Regions from separate parts of the Thalassolituus sp. UBA2009 genome, predicted to be linked through region 3. Evidence: predicted binding sites of a transcription regulator. Region 3 holds the regulator's gene; each other region holds the start of a gene.

Region 1 (5,193 bases), on a different contig from region 3:
CGGATACAAACACCGGCTCGCCACGCTCGTCACGGAAGGCGGATACAGGAATTGCTTTGCCATTAACAATAATGCTGCCGACGCTGGTACTGGTGAGAAAGGCGGTGAATTCTTCCGAACTCAGGCGCAGATCCGGTGAGGTGATCACAGGACCGCCGTCGCCACCATCACCACCGTCCCCGCCATCAGGAGGGGTGTTATCAATCAGATTACCGGCTTCTTTCAAGGTATCTTCATGACCACTGTCGGCATCCTGATCAAGAGGTGGCGGAACTTTGTTATCGCCGCTGGTGTTATTCAGTACCGTTGTAGCCGGGCTGGTAGTGGCTGTTCCGGGAGGTGGTGTGCTGCCATCCGGATTTTCTGAACCGGTTGTACTCATGCTGTCTGGCATGACGTCAGAATCAGCGTTATCCAGTGCCTGCGGTGCTTCCAGCATTCCCTGAAAGCCAGTGTTACCCAGTACGCCAAAGTTGAAATCAGCATTCTGACCAAGATTAAAATCGCCCTGATCTGAGGACAGCGTAATGCCTCCTTTCCAGACTCCCGCCATCAGCTGGCCTTTGGCCAGTAAAGCGCTGTAGAGCGTGCCACGGATACCGATGCTGGCAACGGGGGTGTCGACCCGGTAAGCCTCTTTATTGCCTTTGCCAATACTGCCGGTCAGGGTGCGGAATCCACCTTCCACCAGTTCCATCAGTACCTTGCCCCCTTTGCCATCGGCATCGGCCTGCTGGTAGGCATGAATACTGAGCTGGCTGTTTTCCTGCAGAGCCAGCAGGGCGTTATCGATAAAGCGGATCTGTACGCGGCTGCCGGTACCGGTACGAATGGTGTCGCTGGGGTAAATTTCATCGCGGCGCTTCAGATTGCGGCTGCTGCCATCGGCTGCCTGCGCAGTGACATCGCCTTTTACCATGATGATGTGGCCGGCCAGTTCGGCTGCGCGGGCTGAGTTCAGTGTGAACATCATCAGCAGAATAACCATTGCCTGAAACAGGCAGGCTGAACGTGTAATCCGGTGCATGATGGCCTCCATCAGAATGTCCAGTTGATGCCCGCTTCGAGCAGCGTGCGGTCATATTCGTACAAGGGGAGATTGCTGTTGTAACGGACCTGGCTGGCCTGGGTGTAAAGGGTCAGGGCTGGTAACAGGGTATAGCCGTAGCCCAGTACCAGCTGGATCATTTGCTCGGCACGGGTTTCGCCGGCGGCGAGCAGGTTGTCTGCCGGAAATGCCCCCTGAAACTGGTAGTCGCGCAGAATCAGGCTGGCATACAGACTGCTGTGAATGTTCAGCAGTTGCTGAGCACTCAGGTTAATACCCTGCGTGTCCCGTGCCTGATACTCCTGTTCGCCATCATCGGTGGCCAGCACCAGTGCAAACTGGGCTGAGAGCGATCCGGCTGAAAAAGCGGCACCCGCCTGAAGTTCGGCCTGCAGCAGGTCGAGATCATCATTGAGCTTATTGTCCTGGCTACTCAGTGTCAGACGGGTCTGACTCTGCCATTCGCTGGCCAGCTGGTAGTTCCATTCCAGATTCGCCGACAGGTCTGACAGCAGATCATCCCGGCCCAGCCAATAGTGGCTGTAACGACCGCCAAGCCGCAGATTGTGACGTCCACGGACCATCCGCATACCGCCGCTGGCGTAGAGGTTATCCAGATCAAACAGATCATCGGCGGCATTGTCTTTGCGGCTGGCTCCTAACTGCAGGTCGATGGCGCTGCGCTGTGTCAGTGGGCTGATATAACTGCCCTGGGCCCGCAGCTGATAGTAGCCACTGCCTTTAGCGCGCTGATCACGGCTCAGGCGGGCGGTCAGCAGGCCGTCGAGCAGGTCGACCTCATTGAGATCAGTGGCGGTATTGTAATTGGAGTCATAACCGCCGCTGGCGGACACAAAACCTCCCCAGACAGGCATCACGCTCTGGCGCTGCTCCTGAATACGTTGCAGGAACTGTGCAATGGTCTCCCGGACCTGAGCAGGCGGGTTGGTACTCTGAACCCGGCTGAACTCCTGCTCGGCAGCATCGTGATTACCAAGGTAATAGTAAGCACGTGCTAACTCCAGACGGTAGCGGGCAACTGCCGGGTAGTTACTGCTGAGGCGCTCGAAGCCGAATAAGGCTTCATTGAAATATCCAAGCTGGGCAGCGCTGAATGCGTAATAAAAATCGAATGACGGGTCGCCTTCGTAAAGGCTGAGCAGTGGTTGTGCCAGTTGATAGGCGCTCTGGTAGTCCTGCTGCCGGATCAGTTGTGACAGTTGCTGATTGGTTCGTGTCAGTGTTGTGGTATCTGCTTCGGGCGCTGCACCTGGTGCAGCAGGCGTCAGGGCTGGTGTGGCTTGGTCTGCCGGAGCTTCTGCCGTTGCCTCTGTCACAGAGGACGTTCCGGCAGCGGGTTGTTCTTCCGCCTGCAGCAGGGCCGCAGAGAACAATGATCCGCACAGCAGCAGTGAAGCAGCTTGTGTAATTGGTCCTTTCACCTTGCTCAGTCCTTTATGGTCGCCTGTTTACATAGTGTGCACTGACTGGCGATAAATACCAATAATTGCGCAGTGTCTGTCTGCTGTATGGCTGCAAGGGATCTGCGCAGGATTGTTGATGCTCAGCATGTTCAGGTAGCAAGGTTTACACCATTAGTCATAATAACTGTATGGTTATTTGATGTGCATCAAGCTCCGTATCAACCTCTTTCAGGGGCGATTTTTTCGTTGATTTACATCAATTCTGCCTTCCGGCCCCTTGCTAAAGTGACTTCATACCAAGCGCAATGAAGCAGCCAACGCAGCCATTGCCGCTCCGAACTGCACGGCTTAACTGAGAGGTGAGCACTATGTTTATGGATGAAGTTGTATTTTCCGGCCTGATTATTGTTGCCCTGACCTGCGCCTTCTTTGGCGGCGTTTACTGGGCTGTTAAGAAAGACATCGAAAAACACGGTACTGGTGAATAAGCCGGGCCAACACGCTTTAGTTTTACTGTTTCTGCGCTGAGTACCTTGCCTCTGGGCCTGACGTTGATCGTCATGGCCCCTTTTTTTGTCTCTTTGTTGTGATCAGTTCAGCTGGTGAGCAGCCAGCAGCAGTGGCTGGCGGATATTCAGCTGATTAAGCCGGTCCAGTACGGCCTGCAGATCATCACCCTCGGGCACTGGTCCGATCCGCACTTTATGCAAACCAGCTCCGCCATCCTGAGTGCTGATGCTGACCGGCCAGGTCATGGGCGCCAGTGAGCGCTGCAGGCTGGCCTGCAGCCGTTGCGCGGCGGCGGCATCTGACAACGCGCTGACCTGCACCCAGCGTACGCTGTGGGCATGGGGTGGGGTGACAACTTCAACATCAACCACGGCCGTGCCCATTTTATTGATGCCAAGGCGAACGGCAGCAGCATAGGACAGATCAATAATCCGGCCTTCGTGGAACGGCCCGCGGTCATTGACCCGCACGATAATGGATTTGCCGTTATCAACCCGGGTAACACGGACATAGCTGGGCAGAGGCAGGGTTTTGTGGGCGGCGCTGAACTGATAGACGTCGTAAACTTCGCCGTTTGAGGTGCGGTGACCATGAAATTTCATACCGTACCAGGAAGCAATACCGCGTTCTTTGTAGTTATCGGCTTTGTCCATCACCTGATATTCCTTGCCGAATACCTGGTAGCTGCGCGGATTACCCATGCTGCTGCGGGGCTCTGCTTTAGGTTCCGGTTCCGGCAGATTGTGGATATCGGCAACGGTTGCCGGAGTGAAGTCGTTGGCGTGCTGATAACGCGAGGTCGCACAGCCTGCCAGCACCAGTGTCAGTGCCAGCAGAAGGGTAACCGCTCTCAACGCAGCGCCTCACTCAACTGATAGACGGCCATGGCATACATGCGGCTGTGGTTGTAGCGGGTGATAACATAAAAATTGTGTTCACCGAGCCAGAATTCTGCACCGACTTTTCCCTGCAGACGGATCAGGTTCGCGGGGCGGTCTTCGGCGACTTTGTTGGTCGGTTCCACGCCCAGTGCTTTTAATTCGGCAACGGTCCATTTGGGTTTGAGGCTGTCGTTGATGATTTCTTCATAGTCTTTACCGCTGACCCGAACGCGTTGGGTTACGGCTTCACCGGTGCGCCAGCCGTGGCGTTTGAAGTAGTTGGCGACGCTGAAAATCGCATCCGCAGGATTCCCCCACAGATCACGCTTACCGTCTTTGTCAGCATCAACGGCGTAGTTCAGAAAACTGGTAGGAATAAACTGGCCATAACCCATCGCTCCGGCATAAGAACCTTTGACACTGGCCGGGTCGATTTTTTCATCGCGGGCGAGAGCAAAGAAGGCTTTTAATTCGCGCCAGAACAGCGGCCGCTGCGGATAGTCAAAGGCCAGTGTGGCGAGGGAATCGAGTACGCGATAATTTCCCTGACGGGTTCCATAAAATGTTTCTACGCCGATGATGGCAGCAATAATGTGTTTATCCACACCGAATTTTTGTTCGGCCTGTTGCAGCAGCTCGGCATGTTTCTGCAAAAATGCTTTACCGGCAGATATGCGTTTTGAGGTCAGGAATATATCCTGATATTCGTCCCACTCTTTTACTTTTTCGGCCGGACGGGCAATGGCTTCGAGAACGGAGTCGAGCTTTTCGGCATGGGTCAGCCAGGCGCGGATTTCGGCCGGATCAATTTTGTATTCTATGCTGGCTTCAGCAATAAATTCGTCGCTGCGTGGATGCTGATCATAAGCTGCAGAAACAGGCAGGGCTGCACATAACAATAAAGCGCTGCTTAATTTACTAAGGGTGTCACGGAAAAAACGCATAAATCTGTATCCTAATTCTGCCGGTGGGTGTACATGGACATAATTAAACCGAAAGCCGTCAGCAGACTGACTACCGAGGTGCCACCGTAGCTCACCAACGGTAAGGGTACGCCGACCACTGGTAATATGCCACTGACCATACCTATGTTTACGAATACATAGATAAAAAACGTAACGGCCAGACTACCGGACAACAAACGACCGAATAAAGTTTCACAGCGGGAAGACAGATACAGGCAACGCATAATAATCAGAAAGTACAATATCAGCAGGGCAAGTACGCCAATCAGGCCGAGTTCTTCTGCCAGTACGGCGATAATAAAATCGGTATGGCTTTCTGGCAGAAACTCAAGCTGCGACTGAGTGCCCTGTAAAAATCCCTTGCC
Region 2 (5,193 bases), on a different contig from region 3:
CTTCAGCCAGGTACAGAACACCTTCGTGCTCTTCGGTGATTTCCTGACCAGTCAGGGTATCAAAACCAACAGCAACCTGTGCGGTACCTTTTACCTGACGGCCTTGCAGATCCGCCAGAACATGCGGCATACCAACGTCTTTAAATACAACGTTGTTCACGCCCCATGGACGGCTTGGATCTTCGTAGAAGCTGCGCATGTAGGTATATACCCAGTCAGGGCGACGTACGCGGGCAACCAGAGTCAGATCCGGAGGAGTCGCACCAAACCAGCGCTTGGAGTCTTCCTTCTGCATACCGATGGTCATCAGTTCACCGAACTGCTTGTCGGCAAAAATCAGGTTTTCTTTCATCAGATCTTCCGGGATACCCAGATCGCGGGCAACACGGTTGAAACGGGCATGCTCCAGAGAGTGACAGCCCATGCAGTAGTTAGCAAAGGTCTGTGCACCACGCTGCAGAGATGCAGTGTCAGTCAGATCTGTAAGGTGCTTATCCAGATGCACACCTGACTCAGAAGCCAGTGCAAACGCTGGGATAAATGCGGCAATTAACGCGAATACTTTTTTCATTATCAGTGGCCCCCGGTTACGCGCTCTGGTACTGGTTTGGTTTTTTCCATGCGGGTGTAGAACGGCATCAGCAGGAAGAAGCCAAAGTAAATAACTGAGCAGAAACGAGCCAGGAAAGTATTCAGGTCGTTTGCTGGCTGAGTACCAAGCCAGGTCAGTTCAACGAAGGCGGCAGCAAATACAACAATAAATACTTTGCTGATCCAGCCTTTGTAGCGCCAGCTCTTAACCGGGCTGCGATCCAGCCATGGCAGAACAAACAGCACAGCAATAGCAGCAGCCATAGCAATAACGCCCAGCAGCTTATCCGGTACTGCACGCAGAATTGCGTAGAACGCACCGAAGTACCATACAGGAGCAATGTGTGCAGGTGTCTTCAGGCCGTTAGCTGGCTCAAAGTTAGCGTACTCCAGCATGAAACCGTTACCTTCAGGGAAGAAGAACAGTACGGTACAGAAAATCATCAGGAAGACGACGATACCCACCAGGTCATGAACGGTGTAGTAAGGGTGGAACGGAATACCATCCAGCGGCTTGCCGTTTTCGTCTTTCAGTTTTTTGATATCAACGCCATCCGGGTTGTTAGAGCCAACTTCGTGCAGCGCCAGCAGGTGCAGAACCACCAGCATCACAATCACCAGAGGCACAGCAATAACGTGCAGAGCGAAGAAGCGGTTCAGGGTGGCACCGGAAATCAGGAAGTCACCACGGATCCACTCAGTCAGAGCATCACCAATACCGAAAGGAATAACTGAGAACAGAGAGATAATTACCTGCGCACCCCAGTAAGACATCTGTCCCCATGGCAGTACGTAACCCATGAAAGCTTCCGCCATCAGAGCCAGATAAATCAGCATACCGAAGATCCAGATCAGCTCACGTGGCTTCTGGTATGAACCGTACAGAATCGCACGCATCATGTGCAGATAAACGGCAATAAAGAAGAAGGTCGCACCAGTGGAATGCAGGTAGCGGATCAGCCAGCCCCACTCAACATCACGCATGATGTATTCAACAGAGGCAAAAGCGCCTTCGGCACTTGGCACGAAGTTCATAGTCAGCCAGACACCAGTCAGAATCTGGTTAGCCAGCATCATCATTGACAGTACGCCGAAGAAATACCAGAAGTTGAAGTTCTTCGGTGCATAGTACTTGGACATATGCTTTTCATAGGTCTGGGTAACCGGCAGACGGTCATCAATCCAGCCCATCAGAGTGTTTTGCTGCTTACTCATTAAGCGTTCTCCTCATCGACACCGATTACCAGAACATTGTCGCCCTCGAAGGAATATGGGGGAACGACCAGGTTAGAGGCTGCCGGTGAGCCGTTAAATACACGACCTGACAGGTCGAAACGGGAACCGTGACATGGGCAGAACCAACCACCCTGCCAGTTTGCATCGAATGCTTCCGGCTGAACTTCAGCAAAGTATTTCGGTGCACAACCCAGGTGAGTACACACACCCAGCAGTACAATAAATTCCGGCTTACGCGAACGGTTAATATTATCCGCATAGGCTGGCTGTTGTTCTTTATTGGAATTTTCAGGATCTTTGAGGCGGCTGTTCAGCGCCGGAAGATTGTCCAGAGTTTCCTGAGTGCGGCGTGCAATATACACCGGCTTACCACGCCATGCGGCGGTCAGCATCGCACCTGGCTCAATTTTGCTGATATCGACTTTTGCCGGAGCACCTGCTGCTTTCGCCTTCTCACTTGGCAACCAAGATTTCACGAAGGGTACTGCGAGAAAGCCAGCGCCGACAGCACCGACGCCGGCTGTAGCGCCTACGAGCAGAGTACGCCGACCCTTATTCACGCCGTCTTGACTCATTACCATCTTCTCCCATCAAAAAAATTCTTTTGTGCTACAAGGTCAGGAGCCTGCTGTATGTTTTTTGTACAGACCCAGCGTAGCATACAGAGCGGCGCACATAGTAAAGAAATTGGGAGGTGGAAACAACCTGAAAAACCCACAGAACATGGGGTTTTGGGCATAAAAAAAGCGTCCATTGACATAGGCCAATGAACGCTTCTTTTTGTATCCTTCGAGCGAATTAACGCTTGGAGAATTGTGGCTTCTTACGTGCTTTACGCAGACCCACTTTCTTACGCTCAACTTCACGAGCGTCACGGGTAACATAACCCGCTGCGCGCAGAGAAGGACGCAGAGTTTCGTCGTATTGCATCAGTGCACGGGTAATACCGTGACGGATAGCACCGGCCTGACCGTTACCACCACCGCCGTTAACGTTAACAATAACGTCAAACTTGGTCAGGTTTTCAGTCAGTTCGAGTGGCTGGCGAACAACCATGCGAGCGGTTTCACGACCGAAGTAAACATCCAGAGGACGCTTGTTAACTACGATGCTGCCTGTACCAGGACGCAGGAACACACGAGCTGTGGAAGTCTTACGACGACCGGTACCATAGTATTGAGAGACTGCCATCATATTATCCCAGTTTCAGTTCTTGCGGCTGCTGAGCGGTATGCGGATGCTCGCTACCAGCATAAACTTTCATTTTTTTGTACATGGCACGACCTAAAGGATTCTTTGGAAGCATACCTTTAACGGCCAGTTCGATTACCATTTCAGGCTTATGGTCGATCAGTTTCTCGAAAGAAATAGACTTCAGACCACCTGGGTAACCAGTGTGATGATGGTACATCTTGTCACTGGTTTTATTACCGGTAACTTTAACTTTGTCTGCATTGATAACAACGATGTAATCGCCGGTATCAACGTGTGGAGTGTATTCTGGCTTGTGCTTGCCTCTCAGACGGCGAGCAACCTCAGTGGCCAGGCGACCCAGCGTCTGTTCAGCTGCATCAACTACAAACCACTCACGTTTTACGGTTTCGGGTTTCGCGCTGTATGTTTTCATCAATTTCTCGCCTTTAAGGGCATGTTGATTCGAAAAGAGGGCGGCATTCTATAGGAAGGAAGATTCTTCCGCAAGTCATAATCCTGTATGAATTATGATCCGACCGGCCACTGCGGTTAAGCCCGCACCGGCACTGGGATGGCGCCCGCCGACACAGTAAAAGAAACCGCCGTTTGCGGTCAGCAAACGGCGGTTCAGGTATCTGTACCGGCTATGATTTGATCAGTAATGTTCCGGCTCGCGGAACTTCACCAGACCGTAAATCAGGGTCAGCATGGTGACCATGATATCGAGCAGAATGGCCAGAGCCATCATGGTCGAGGTGTCTTCCTGCTGGTCGTAACCCAGCGTTTGCCCGACATAGAAGCAGGTAACGCTGACGACAAAACCAATCAGGATGCAGGCTACCAGAAAATAGCCCTTGCCGTCATCCATCGTGAGCGTTTCATCCAGAACCTTTGCCTGCAACAGGAAGTAAGCGCTGTAACAAAGAGCACAGGCCAGCGCCATGCCGACCAGAAAAAAAGCAACCATAACGATTAACCCGCAGAACGATAACTGGCTAAAGCCTAGCTCAGATCTCTGCAGCTGCAAGACAGCACTGACCTTATTATCAGTGCATACGATCCTGCGCAATGCTTCCCTGTGCCTCTGCATGACGGCGCAGTATACGTGCCACCAGCATTCTCAGCTGCGCCGGCTTGATGGGCTTGTGCAGATAATCCAGCCGCTGACGGTGGAAGCTGCTGACCACTTCGTCACTGGTATCGCCGGTGACAATCAGAGCCGGAACATCCGCCAACGTCCGCCTGACTTCATGCACAAAAGAACAGCCGTCATACCGGCCAGGCATACGGTAATCAACGATCATAAAATCCGGAATAAATCCGTCTGCTATCGCAGCAAGCGCGTCACTGGTTGAGGAAAAACTGATGCAGTGACTTCCCCAGACCGATAACAGCGACTCCATCGCCATAACAATGGAGGCTTCATTATCAACCACCATGATATTCAGCCCGGCAAAAGCGTTGTATCCTTCCGGGCTGCCTGCGAGAGCCGGTTTAGCAGGTAGCGGCTCATGGCTGAGCGGCAGCAGTAAGGCAACCTCAGTTCCCTGCCCCAATACCGAACTCACCTGTATTTCGTGGCCCAGCAGTTTGAGAATCCGCTGCACAATAGCCAGCCCCAGCCCCAGACCGCGCTTACGGTCACGCTCCTGATTATGTACCTGAAAAAATTCCTGAAAAATACAGTCCAGATCTTCTTCTGAGATGCCAATACCGGTATCGATAATACGCAATTTAACCTGTTGATCTGCTGCTTCAAATAACACCCGGATACCACCCTCCGAGGTATATTTCACGGCATTAACCAGCAGATTAGTCAGCACCCGTTCCAGCAGAACCGGGTCGGAGTAAACCACACAATTGCAGTAATCGACGCTGAAACTAAGCCCTTTTAAGGTGCTGTCAATAACAAACTGCCGCTCCAGCTTGTCGAGCAGATCATCGATACAGAAACTCTGTTTATTAATGGCAACGTTGTTATCGGCATCCAGACGCGATACGTCAAACAGTGCTTCCAGCAGTTCACTCAGAGACTCCAGCCCCTGGCTGATATTTTCCAGATCTTCACGCTGATCACGGACCACAATTTTTTTATTAAGAATTTCGGCATACAGACTGACCGCATGCAGAGGCTGACGGAGGTCGTGACTGGCAGATGCGAGAAAACGCGAT
Region 3 (5,193 bases):
GAGAAACACTCAACCCATCCGATTGCCCGTGCCTTCCGCACCATCAAAGCGGCTGCCGTAGAGAACACAGAACAAACCGCCGGCCAGGGCATCAGCGGCCAGTGGAACGGGCACACTCTGCGCTTTGGCCGCGCCGATTATGCCTGGCCAGCTGCCCCCCTGACGGAGCCCGACAACAAGGCCGCTGGCCAGTGGCTGCTGCTCGCCAGTGATCAGCAACCGCTGGCCTGGGTGCGCCTGAATGACAGCCTGCGCCGCAACGCCGCGTCGATTGTCAGCGGACTTCAACAACGCGGTATCGCCGTGTCTCTGCTGACCGGCGACCCCGGCGCATCCGGTCAGGTGGTGGCGGATGCACTGGCCATTACCGACCTGCAGACCGGCGTCTCGCCAGAACAGAAACTGGCCGCAGTGCGCGCCTGGCAGCAGGCCGGTGAGCGGGTCATGATGGTCGGCGACGGCATTAACGATGTGCCGGTACTGGCCGGTGCTGATATTGCTCTGGCCGTTAACGAAGCCACCGATCTGGCTAAGACCAACGCCGATGCCATGCTTACCAACGGTCGTCTGGAAACCTTACTGACCGCTCTGGATGGTGCCACCAAGACACGCCGTATTATTGCTCAGAACATCGGCTGGGCTTTGCTGTACAATCTCATCGCATTACCGGTGGCAGCGGCAGGTTTTGTTCCGCCCTGGGCCGCTGCGATTGGCATGTCATTCAGTTCGTTACTGGTGGTCACCAACGCCCTGCGCCTGAATCGCCTGCCGGCTCCTGACTCCTCTGAGGTTTGATCGATGGATATCATTTACATCCTGGTACCGCTGTCTTTACTGCTGATCGGCATTGCCGTGCTGATCTTTTTCTGGGCGGTGAAGAGCGGCCAGTTTGAAGACATGGAATCCCCCGCCCACCGCATTCTGTTTGATGACGATGAGCCGATAAATCGCCGTCAGGACGACAGTGATCAAACCCCTTCTGACAAGCCATGATTGAGCCCCTGTCGCTGCTGACCGCCTTTCTGCTGGGGTTGTTTGGTTCCAGCCACTGTTTGGTGATGTGCGGTGGTATTGCTGCGGCTATTGGCAGCAGCGCCGGAACTCAGCGTGTCCGGGTGACGCTGCTGTTTAACACCGGGCGCATACTGAGCTACAGCATCGCCGGGCTGATAGTCGCCAGCGCAGGTCTGTGGCTGCAGAGCCAGCACCAGTGGCTGATGCTGATCTTGCGGACACTGGCCGCGCTGATGCTGATACTGATGGGGCTCTATATTGCCCGCTGGTCACTGATGCTGACCCGTATTGAGCAACTGGGCCAGGGAATCTGGAAATACCTGCAGCCTCTGACCCGCCGTTTTATGCAATCTCCGCGTGCGATAGATCGTCTGTGGCTGGGCATGCTCTGGGGCTGGTTGCCCTGCGGCCTGATTTACAGCACGCTGAGCTGGGTTGCCGCAAATGGCCAGCCTTTGCTGGGAGCCGCCGCGATGTTCGCCTTTGGTCTGGGTACCCTGCCAGCCCTGTTTGCCAGCACACTGGCGGCCAATGTACTGACGCCGTTTCTGAGCAACAACCGCGTGCGTCAGGTTGCCGGGGGATTACTGATCGGATTTGGTTTGTGGACGGCAGCATCGGTCTGGTTACTTTCTTGACAGATCGCGCGCTAATGCCGAACATAGCCGCAACTGCTGCACTTGTTACTTACTCCGACACCGGGGTTTCACTCAGGAATCAGTCATGAAAACGACACATGTTGCGCCTGCTCCACTGCGGGGCACTCAACCACACTGCCAGACCTGCTCACTGAATGCGTTGTGTCTGCCATTGTCCCTGAACGATTCCGATATGGAGCGCCTCGACGATATCATCCGCCGTGGCCGTCCGATCCAGAAAGGTCAGCTGCTGTTCCAGCAGGGCGAAGCGTTTCAATCCGTATTTGCCGTACGCACCGGTGCCCTGAAAACCTACACTCTGGCGAGTAACGGCGAAGAACAGATTACCGGTTTTCATCTGGCCTCTGAGCTGGTTGGTCTGGCCGGTTATGATAACGGCAACTATCCGTTAACCGCTAAAGCGCTGGAAACCACCACCGTCTGTGAAATTCCGCTGCAGCAACTCGACAGTCTGGCCGATGACCTGCCGGATCTGCGTAAGCAGCTGATGCGTACCATGGGCACCGAAATCCGTCATGATCAGAACATGATGCTGCTGCTCAGCAAGAAAAACGCCGAAGAACGCGTGGCCTCTTTCCTGATTGATATTTCCCAGCGTTATTCCCGTCGTGGTTTCTCGGCCAGTCATTTCCGCCTGCCGATGTCGCGGGTGGATATCAGTAACTATCTGGGCCTCGCGGTAGAAACCATCAGCCGCGTGTTTACCCGCTTCCAGAAAAACGGTCTGATCGAGACCCAGGGGAAAGAAGTGATTCTGCAGGACCCCGATATGCTGTATGAACTGGCCGGTCTGAATACTGAAAAAGAGTGTGCCGCTCACCCGCAAGAGTAAGCCGCTCACCCGTAAGCAAAAAAACCGGCCAGAGGCCGGTTTTTTTATGCCTGCCCTCTTATGCCTGTTTTCTGCTTATGAACACTCATGCAACGCCCTCTGGTACGGGAAATGCTTTTACCAGAATAAAGGCTGAACAGACGTTATTTTTCTGGCGCCGGTATCCAGGCTATCTATTGGCAATTGGTATAAAACCGCAGCAGATAAAATAATCTGATCTAAGATTGCAGAAACAGCGTCATTCAGCCGATATGACGTATAAGGAGGTGATCATGGGCATCTGCGCAAATGAACTGACCCGCTGGGTAATCCAGCCAACCCTGCAACGCATCGGGGTTAGTAACCCGATGGCCAGCACCCTGCTGCTGGCAACTGCGGCTCAGGAATCGGCTCTTGGATCGCACCTCAAAGCCGCCGGTCAACGGGCTCTCGGCATTTACCGCATTCACAGCCTGACCCACCGCCATGTATGGGACGCTTATCTGGCGCAACAGCCGGAACTGGCCAGCACCGTGCGCGGCCTTGCCAGCCAGCATGATTTTCTCAGTCACCCTCATGCCGAGCTGACCACCAACCTGTCTTATGCCACCGCCATTGCCTGGTTTATCTATGCCCGCAATGATGATTTTGTTCTGCCCGCCGATGCAACCGCAGAACAGCTCGCACGTCTGTGGAAGCGTTTTTACCATCCCCGCAGCGGCGTCAGTATTGAAGAGTTCTGCGCCAGCCTCGGTGCGGCCACTGCCCTGCTCGACCGTGCCGCCTGAGCAGGCGTACTTCCTCTCAAACGCTCTGAGCGACGTTCCTTTTTAACTGCCTGACCTGCGCAGGCGGTTCCTTCACCCGATGCATTCTGTTATAAAGCGGGCGCAATTATTCAGGGTGTTTTTATGATCGAATCCGCTGCCGAGCGCAAAGAGCAACTCGAGTTCAACAAACTGCAGAAACGCCTGCGCCGCAATGTCGGCAAGGCCATCGAAGACTACCGCATGATCGAAGACGGCGATAAGGTCATGGTTTGCCTGTCCGGCGGTAAAGATTCGTACACCATGCTCGACATTCTGCTGAGTCTGCAGAAAAGCGCACCGATTCACTTTGATATCGTGGCAGTGAATATGGATCAGAAACAACCCGGATTTCCTGAGCATGTACTGCCGGAATACCTGGATCAGCTCGGCATTGAGTATCATATCGTCGAAAAAGACACCTACAGCGTGGTGAAAGAAATTATTCCGGAAGGTAAAACCACCTGCAGTCTGTGCTCCCGCCTGCGTCGCGGCACCCTGTATGGCTTTGCCGAGAGTATTGGCGCCAACAAAATCGCTCTTGGTCACCATCGTGATGACATCATCGAAACCCTGTTCCTCAATATGTTCCATGGCGGCAAGCTCAAAGCTATGCCACCCAAGCTGCTGAGCGATGATCAGAAACACGTGCTGATCCGTCCGCTGGCTTATTGCAAAGAAAAAGACATCGAGAAATTTTCCCAGACACGGGGCTTCCCGATCATTCCGTGCAACCTGTGTGGCTCACAGGAAAACCTGCAACGTCAGAATATTAAGATGATGCTGGAACAGTGGGACAAAGAGCAGCCGGGACGCAGTGAGAATATCTTTGCCGCCATCTGTAATGTGGCACCGTCACAGTTAGGCGATACCCAGTTGTTTGATTTTGTCACCCTGCAGGACAAGCAGGATAAAGGCCATCTGTTTACCCGTCTGGATGTGGTTCAGATCGACTGATCTGAAGCTGATACCGGGCGCAGCCAAAAGAAAAAGGCGGTCACAGACCGCCTTGCAACAGACTGGTGACCAGCAGCTGATATTCTCCCGGCCCCTTCACAACAAGCTCCATTTTATAACGCCGGTCGGTAATAATGGATTCGGCCATTGCCGTCAGGTGACAGGCATCAGGACTCAGTTGCGGCTGTGGCATCTGCAGATGAACCTGATACTGTCCTTCCAGCTCTTCTACCCGCACCGTTGAGATCGCCTGAGTTTCACTGCCGGCAATGCCTTTACGTATCCACTGCAGATAAATGCCATGCGGGCCTTTCACATTAGTACGGACAACGCGGATGTACCCCTCTCCGGCGTCAGACTTCCACGGGCAGACCCGCTGTACCTGATCAATCCAGACCGGCATTTTATAAACGCCGGCAAAGGGCCAGGTTTCGCCTTCGGCGGCTGCTTCGTTCTGCATCCCAGCGTCGGTGGCCAAGACTGTCAACGTCAGAAAAGCCAACAGCAAAGCCATGATCGTGCGTACTGATATCATAATGATCCTCCTGCCATTAAGCCTAGCAGAGGTCAGCTTTCATGCTGTTTCAGAAGGCAGATACATCAGGCGGAGAAAACGGCCTGATTACTGCCGCCGGCATCCCATTCAGGGCGCTGGTAAGACACGCTGAGGATGTAAAACGTTTCTTCTCCTTTCGGCAGGCGTACGGTCACTTCATCATCGACACGTTTTCCCAGTAATCCCCGCGCCAACGGCGCATCAACGCTGATATAGCCGCGTTTGAGATCAATTTCATCCTCGCCCACCAGACGGTAGCGATGGATTTCAGCATCATCGTCTTCAAGTTCCAGCCAGGCGCCAAAAAAGACTTTCTGCGGATCAGCCGGCAGACGATCGACCACCGTCAGAATCTCCAAACGCTTCAGCAGGAAACGGACGCGACTGTCG
Region 4 (5,193 bases), on a different contig from region 3:
CCGTGGCCTCGACGCCCTGCTGACCAGCTCGCGGGCGGCCGCCGTCGCCACTCAGCCGGACAACGCAGAGAACATTGAAAGCAGTGTGCCGGCTGAGGCCGGTGAATTGCGTCACCTGCCGGTCGAGTGGATTCAGCCGGGCCAGTATCAGCCGCGCAAAGACATTCAGCCGGAAGCGCTGGAAGAACTGGCGGCCTCTATTAAAGCGCAGGGTCTGATGCAGCCGATTGTGGTGCGTCCGCTGGCCAGCGCCGATGATCGTTTTGAAATCATTGCCGGTGAGCGCCGCTGGCGCGCCTGCCAGCTGGCTCAGCTCGATACCGTTCCGGCTTTGATTCGTGATGTGGCCGACGATGCCGCCATCGCCATGGCGCTGATTGAAAATATTCAGCGCGAAGACCTGAATCCGATGGAAGAAGCCGCCGCTCTGCACCGTCTGCAACACGAGTTCGAACTGACGCAGATGGAAGTCGCCGAAGCGGTGGGTAAAAACCGCGCCACCGTTGCCAATTTGCTGCGTCTGATGAACCTGAACGAAGACGTAAAGCGCTTGCTCGAACACGGCGATATCGAAATGGGCCACGCCCGCGCCCTGCTCGGTTTAAGTGGTGGCCAGCAGAGCGAAGCCGCGGCGCAGGTGGTCAGTCGTACGCTGACCGTGCGTCAGACCGAAGCGCTGGTGCGTCATCTGCAGGAAGGTAAAACAGAGGATAAAAGTGCCAGCAAGCCCAATCCGGATATTCAGCGTCTGGAGCGTTTACTGGGTGATCGTCTGGGCGCCAAAGTGGCCATCAAGCACAGTGCCAAAGGCAAAGGCCAGTTGGTGATTAATTACACCAATCTGGATGAGCTGGACGGCATTCTGGCGCATATCAAGTAAGTCAGTCTGCAGCGGTGTTACGACTGTTAAGCAACAGCGAATGCCGCTCCCCTCCTTCGTTAAGTACCGACCAGACCGCAGCTTTCTGACCCTGACTGAACATCAGCAGGCTTTCGTCACGGGCCAGAGACATATAGTTCATAAACATATCGGCGCTGTCGCAGGTTGAGCTCGGGTGGGAGGGGTTCAGACCGCCGTAATTGCTGCTGCTCAGTGGTGTATCACTGATGCCGTCATCGACATTGCAACTCTCCTGTTCACCGGCGATGTGTTTCAGCCCCAGCCAGTGGCCGACTTCGTGGGCGGTGGTTTTGCCCAGATGCAGCCCCTGCTCCAGTGGCGGTTCTGTGCCAAAAGCCAAAGTGGCGATAAGCACACCATCTTCTTCCGCCGGGTCGCCGGGCAGGCTGGCGCGTCCGGCCAGCCCAACTTTGCCATGGTGGTCGCGCATATCACTGACCCAGATATTGAGATAGCGCTCCCGTGGCCAGGGGTCTTTACCACCTAAAGCGCTGTAATGCAGATAGCGATAACCCCAGCGGTATTCCTCCGGTGCCAGCTCAATATTCTGCGTGGTGCGGGTAATTCCGGTGGTTGGTTGCCCCTGCGGGTCGGTTGTGGCCAGTTCAAAGCGGATCTGCATATCGGCGATAAATGGCTGAAACTCTGCCGGCACCTGGCTCAGGTCATCATTCTGGCGGTTGAATGCACGGTTCAGTGCGGCTATCTGCGAGTGAACTTTAGCAACGCTGATACGGCTGTCATCAGACGCGGGATGCTCCATGACATGAACCACCACCGGAATGGTCAGGCCGGCGACAGGCGTGTCGGGGTTTTCTGGCTGTGGCGTAGGGCTCTGGGATGAGTTATTGTCGCCGCCGCAGGCACTGAGCAGCGATAGCAGCAGTAAGAGGATTCCCTTCTTCATTGGTTGTTCCGGACAAAAGCAAAAGGGGCAGCCTATGCATGTGAAGGGCGAATGCAAATGGCTATTGATAGAACTCTGTGTACCCTTCGGAGGCATAAACGTCAGGATGCCACGGGGCGTCTGAGAGTGGCGCTCAGGCAGCATTAAGTAAGTCATCACTTTCTTACGTAAGCCTGACAAATCCTGACGTTGGGACTCGCGCCGCTCAAACTGGCGCGGGATTCAGCCTTTGCCTGACCTGCATCATACCTATTGGTCGAATTATTCTCGTTTTGCCCCCCGGTTTCGGTTGAAGCTGAAGGGTCGAGCCAATATAATCACCGCGCCTTAAAATAGGCTGTTGCAGATTTTTGACCAATTGTGGGGCTAAGGATGACAGGCATACCGCGTCCTCCGGCCTACCGGATCGTGATTTTACAACTGATCCTGACGGTTCTGGCCGCATTGGTTGCCTGGTTGCATAGCGATGTAGCCGCCAAGTCGGCATTGTTGGGGGGCTTAACCTGCGCCCTGCCTAATGCGTACTTTGTCTGGCGTGCGTTCCGTTATAGCGGAGCCCGGTCTTCTGTACAGATCGTACAGTCGTTTTACCAGGGGGAATCCTGGAAATTTGTGCTGACGGCGCTGAGTTTTGCTGTGATTTTTCAGCGCGTCGAGCCTCTGAATGTTCTGGCACTGTTTGCTGCGTTCATAACAGTGCAGCTGGGCCATCTGGCCGCAGCAAAGATAGCTAATTTATAAACCTTTGGAATTGAGAGTGAACAATGGCTGGTAACTCCCAAGAGTATATCTCGCACCATTTAACCAATCTGACCTACGGCAAACTGCCTGCTGGTTATGTTCGTCATAATGCGGATGGTACTGAAACTGAACTGACTGAAGCGACCTGGACTATGGCTCACAGCGGCCAGGAAGCAGCAGATATGGGCTTTTCTGCGGTACACGTGGATTCCCTTGGCTGGTCTTTCGGTCTCGGCGCCATGCTGATGTTTTTGTTCTGGCGTGCTGCCAAAAAGGCCACCACTGCGGTGCCTACCGGCTTCCAGAACTTCGTGGAAATGATCGTCGAGTTTATCGACAACACCGTTAAGGAAGCATTCCATGGCAAAAATGCACTGGTTGCGCCTCTTTCCCTGACTATTTTTACCTGGGTCTTCATGATGAACTTCATGGATTTGATCCCGGTTGACGTGCTGCCAACCATTTTTGGTGCTTTGGGCGTTCACTACATGAAGGTTGTTCCTTCTACTGACGTGAACATCACCCTGGGTATGGCTCTGACTGTTTTTGCCATGATGATTTTCTACTCCATCAAGGTTAAAGGTATCGGCGGTTTTGTGGGCGAGCTGACGCTGCACCCATTCAATGCGAAAAACCCTGTTGTCCAGGCGCTGTTCATTCCGGTTAACTTCTTCCTGGAATCGATCGCACTGATCGCTAAGCCGATCTCTCTGGCACTGCGTTTGTTCGGTAACATGTATGCCGGTGAGATGATCTTCATCTTGATCGCGCTGATGTTCTCTGCTGGTGCTTTCCTCGGTCTGCTGGGCGGTGTCCTGCAGTGGGCCTGGGCTGTTTTCCACATTTTGGTGATCACACTGCAAGCGTTCATTTTCATGATGTTGACCATCGTGTATCTGAGCATGGCGCACGAAGATCATTAATTTTTTTAACCCTTAACTCACTAACTTAACTTCTATATTTGGAGATAACTATGGAACACGGTCTGGTATTCCTGGCTGCGGCTCTGATGATCGGTCTGGGTGCTCTGGGCACAGCAATCGGTTTTGGTCTGCTGGGTGGTCGTCTGCTGGAAGGTACTGCTCGTCAGCCTGAACTGGGTCCAATGCTGCAAGGTAAAATGTTCCTGATCGCTGGTCTGTTGGACGCCGTGCCAATGATCGGTGTTGGTCTGGGTCTGTACCTGATGTTCGCTGCCTAAGGGTTCATGTAACAACGAACTTCCTTAATCAATGAACATGAGGGCTCTGGCGTGAACATTAACGCGACTCTGATCGGCCAGATCATCACTTTCGCTATCTTCGTGTGGTTCTGCATGAAGTTTGTATGGCCTCACCTGCTGGGTGCTATGCAAGAACGCGAAAAGAAAATTGCCGATGGTCTGGACGCAGCTAACCGTGCCGAACGTGACCTGGAACTGGCTCAGGAAAAAGCCGCTTCCCAGCTGCGTGAAAGTAAAGAAAAAGCTGCTGAAATCATCGAACAGGCTAACAAACGCGCTAACCAAATCGTCGACGAAGCTAAAGAAGCTGCTCGCGCCGAAGGTGAGCGTCTGGTAGCTGCTGCTCAAGCTGAAGTTGAGCAAGAGGTGAACCGCGCTAAAGAAGTTCTGCGCAAGCAGGTGTCTGAGCTGGCCGTGGCCGGTGCAGCCAAAATTCTTGGTAAGTCAGTTGATGCAGCCGCTCACTCTGAGCTGCTGAACCAATTAGCTGACGAGCTGTAAGCGAGGTTTCCATGGCTGAATTAACAACTCTCGCTCGGCCATACGCCAAAGCGGTGTTTGCTGAAGCAAGTGAGAAAGGTGCATTGGACGCCTGGTCTGCGGACCTGGCATTACTGGCAGCCTGTGTTGCCGATGCCGATATGGCAAAAGTACTGGTGCATCCGTCTCTGACTGCGCAACAGCAGGCACAGGCTTTAACCGACGTATGTGGCGACAAGCTGAATGAAGCAGCCAAAAACCTGGTAGCCGTTCTGGCGGAAAACAAGCGCCTGATGCTGGTGCCTGAAATCGCAGCTCTGTATGAAGAGCTGAAAGCCCAGTTGCAGAACACGGTTGACGTAGTCGTCACCTCCGCGTTCGAACTGAGCAATGAGCAGGCCGATAAACTGGCACAGGCCCTTAAAGCCAAACTGCAGTGTGATGTACGTTTGACCAGCGAAGTCGATGAGTCTCTCATCGGTGGCGCCATCATTCGTGCCGGGGACTTGGTAATCGACGGCTCCGTAACCGGTAAGCTGTCAAAATTAGCCGAAGCGATGAAATCCTAGTTTGAGGGACGATGCATGCAGCAACTGAATCCATCTGAGATCAGTGAAGTCATCAAAAAACGCATCGAAAATCTCGATGTGACTTCACAAGCCCAGAACGAGGGCACCGTCGTATCTGTATCTGACGGTATCGTTCGTATTCACGGTCTGGCTGACGCCATGTACGGTGAAATGATTGAATTTGAAGGCGGCGTATACGGCCTGGCAATGAACCTGGAGCGTGACTCCGTTGGTGCCGTTGTTCTGGGCGAATACAAAGGTCTGGCTGAAGGTCAGACTGCCAAATGTACTGGCCGTATTCTGGAAGTACCAGTTGGTGAAGCCCTGCTGGGTCGCGTAGTCGACACTCTGGGTAACCCGATCGACGGTAAAG

Evidence for each region. Region 3 encodes FNR, which switches genes on or off when oxygen is low (the NO sensors DNR and NnrR bind a similar motif). Its sites were predicted from a motif close to TTGATNTANATCAA; they were not measured.
Region 1: the regulator FNR is predicted to act here: its motif matches at 2,669-2,682, upstream of ccoM (cytochrome c oxidase subunit CcoM).
Region 2: the regulator FNR is predicted to act here: its motif matches at 2,581-2,594, upstream of petA (ubiquinol-cytochrome c reductase iron-sulfur subunit).
Region 4: the regulator FNR is predicted to act here: its motif matches at 2,042-2,055, upstream of B3P58_RS12370 (M43 family zinc metalloprotease).

The regions. Positions count from the first base shown of each region.
Region 1 is NZ_DDCJ01000158.1:53,461-58,653, reverse strand. It holds gene B3P58_RS19780 (FecR family protein) at 1-1,027, opposite strand, end outside; gene B3P58_RS19775 (tetratricopeptide repeat protein) at 1,039-2,490, opposite strand; gene ccoM (cytochrome c oxidase subunit CcoM) at 2,841-2,960, shown strand; gene B3P58_RS19765 (septal ring lytic transglycosylase RlpA family protein) at 3,063-3,836, opposite strand; gene mltB (lytic murein transglycosylase B) at 3,833-4,807, opposite strand; gene rodA (rod shape-determining protein RodA) at 4,819-5,193, opposite strand, start outside.
Region 2 is NZ_DDCJ01000069.1:49,651-54,843, forward strand. It holds gene B3P58_RS08915 (cytochrome c1) at 1-571, opposite strand, end outside; gene B3P58_RS08920 (cytochrome b) at 574-1,806, opposite strand; gene petA (ubiquinol-cytochrome c reductase iron-sulfur subunit) at 1,806-2,402, opposite strand; gene rpsI (30S ribosomal protein S9) at 2,626-3,018, opposite strand; gene rplM (50S ribosomal protein L13) at 3,023-3,454, opposite strand; gene B3P58_RS08940 (hypothetical protein) at 3,677-3,988, opposite strand; gene B3P58_RS08945 (hybrid sensor histidine kinase/response regulator) at 4,068-5,193, opposite strand, start outside.
Region 3 is NZ_DDCJ01000141.1:33,239-38,431, reverse strand. It holds gene B3P58_RS16920 (heavy metal translocating P-type ATPase) at 1-795, shown strand, start outside; gene ccoS (cbb3-type cytochrome oxidase assembly protein CcoS) at 799-993, shown strand; gene B3P58_RS16910 (sulfite exporter TauE/SafE family protein) at 990-1,652, shown strand; gene fnr (fumarate/nitrate reduction transcriptional regulator Fnr) at 1,738-2,505, shown strand; gene B3P58_RS16900 (hypothetical protein) at 2,778-3,272, shown strand; gene ttcA (tRNA 2-thiocytidine(32) synthetase TtcA) at 3,396-4,247, shown strand; gene B3P58_RS16890 (hypothetical protein) at 4,288-4,782, opposite strand; gene greB (transcription elongation factor GreB) at 4,848-5,193, opposite strand, start outside.
Region 4 is NZ_DDCJ01000100.1:27,561-32,753, reverse strand. It holds gene B3P58_RS12375 (ParB/RepB/Spo0J family partition protein) at 1-880, shown strand, start outside; gene B3P58_RS12370 (M43 family zinc metalloprotease) at 882-1,808, opposite strand; gene B3P58_RS12365 (F0F1 ATP synthase subunit I) at 2,181-2,549, shown strand; gene atpB (F0F1 ATP synthase subunit A) at 2,573-3,472, shown strand; gene atpE (F0F1 ATP synthase subunit C) at 3,523-3,750, shown strand; gene B3P58_RS12350 (F0F1 ATP synthase subunit B) at 3,802-4,272, shown strand; gene B3P58_RS12345 (F0F1 ATP synthase subunit delta) at 4,284-4,820, shown strand; gene atpA (F0F1 ATP synthase subunit alpha) at 4,836-5,193, shown strand, end outside.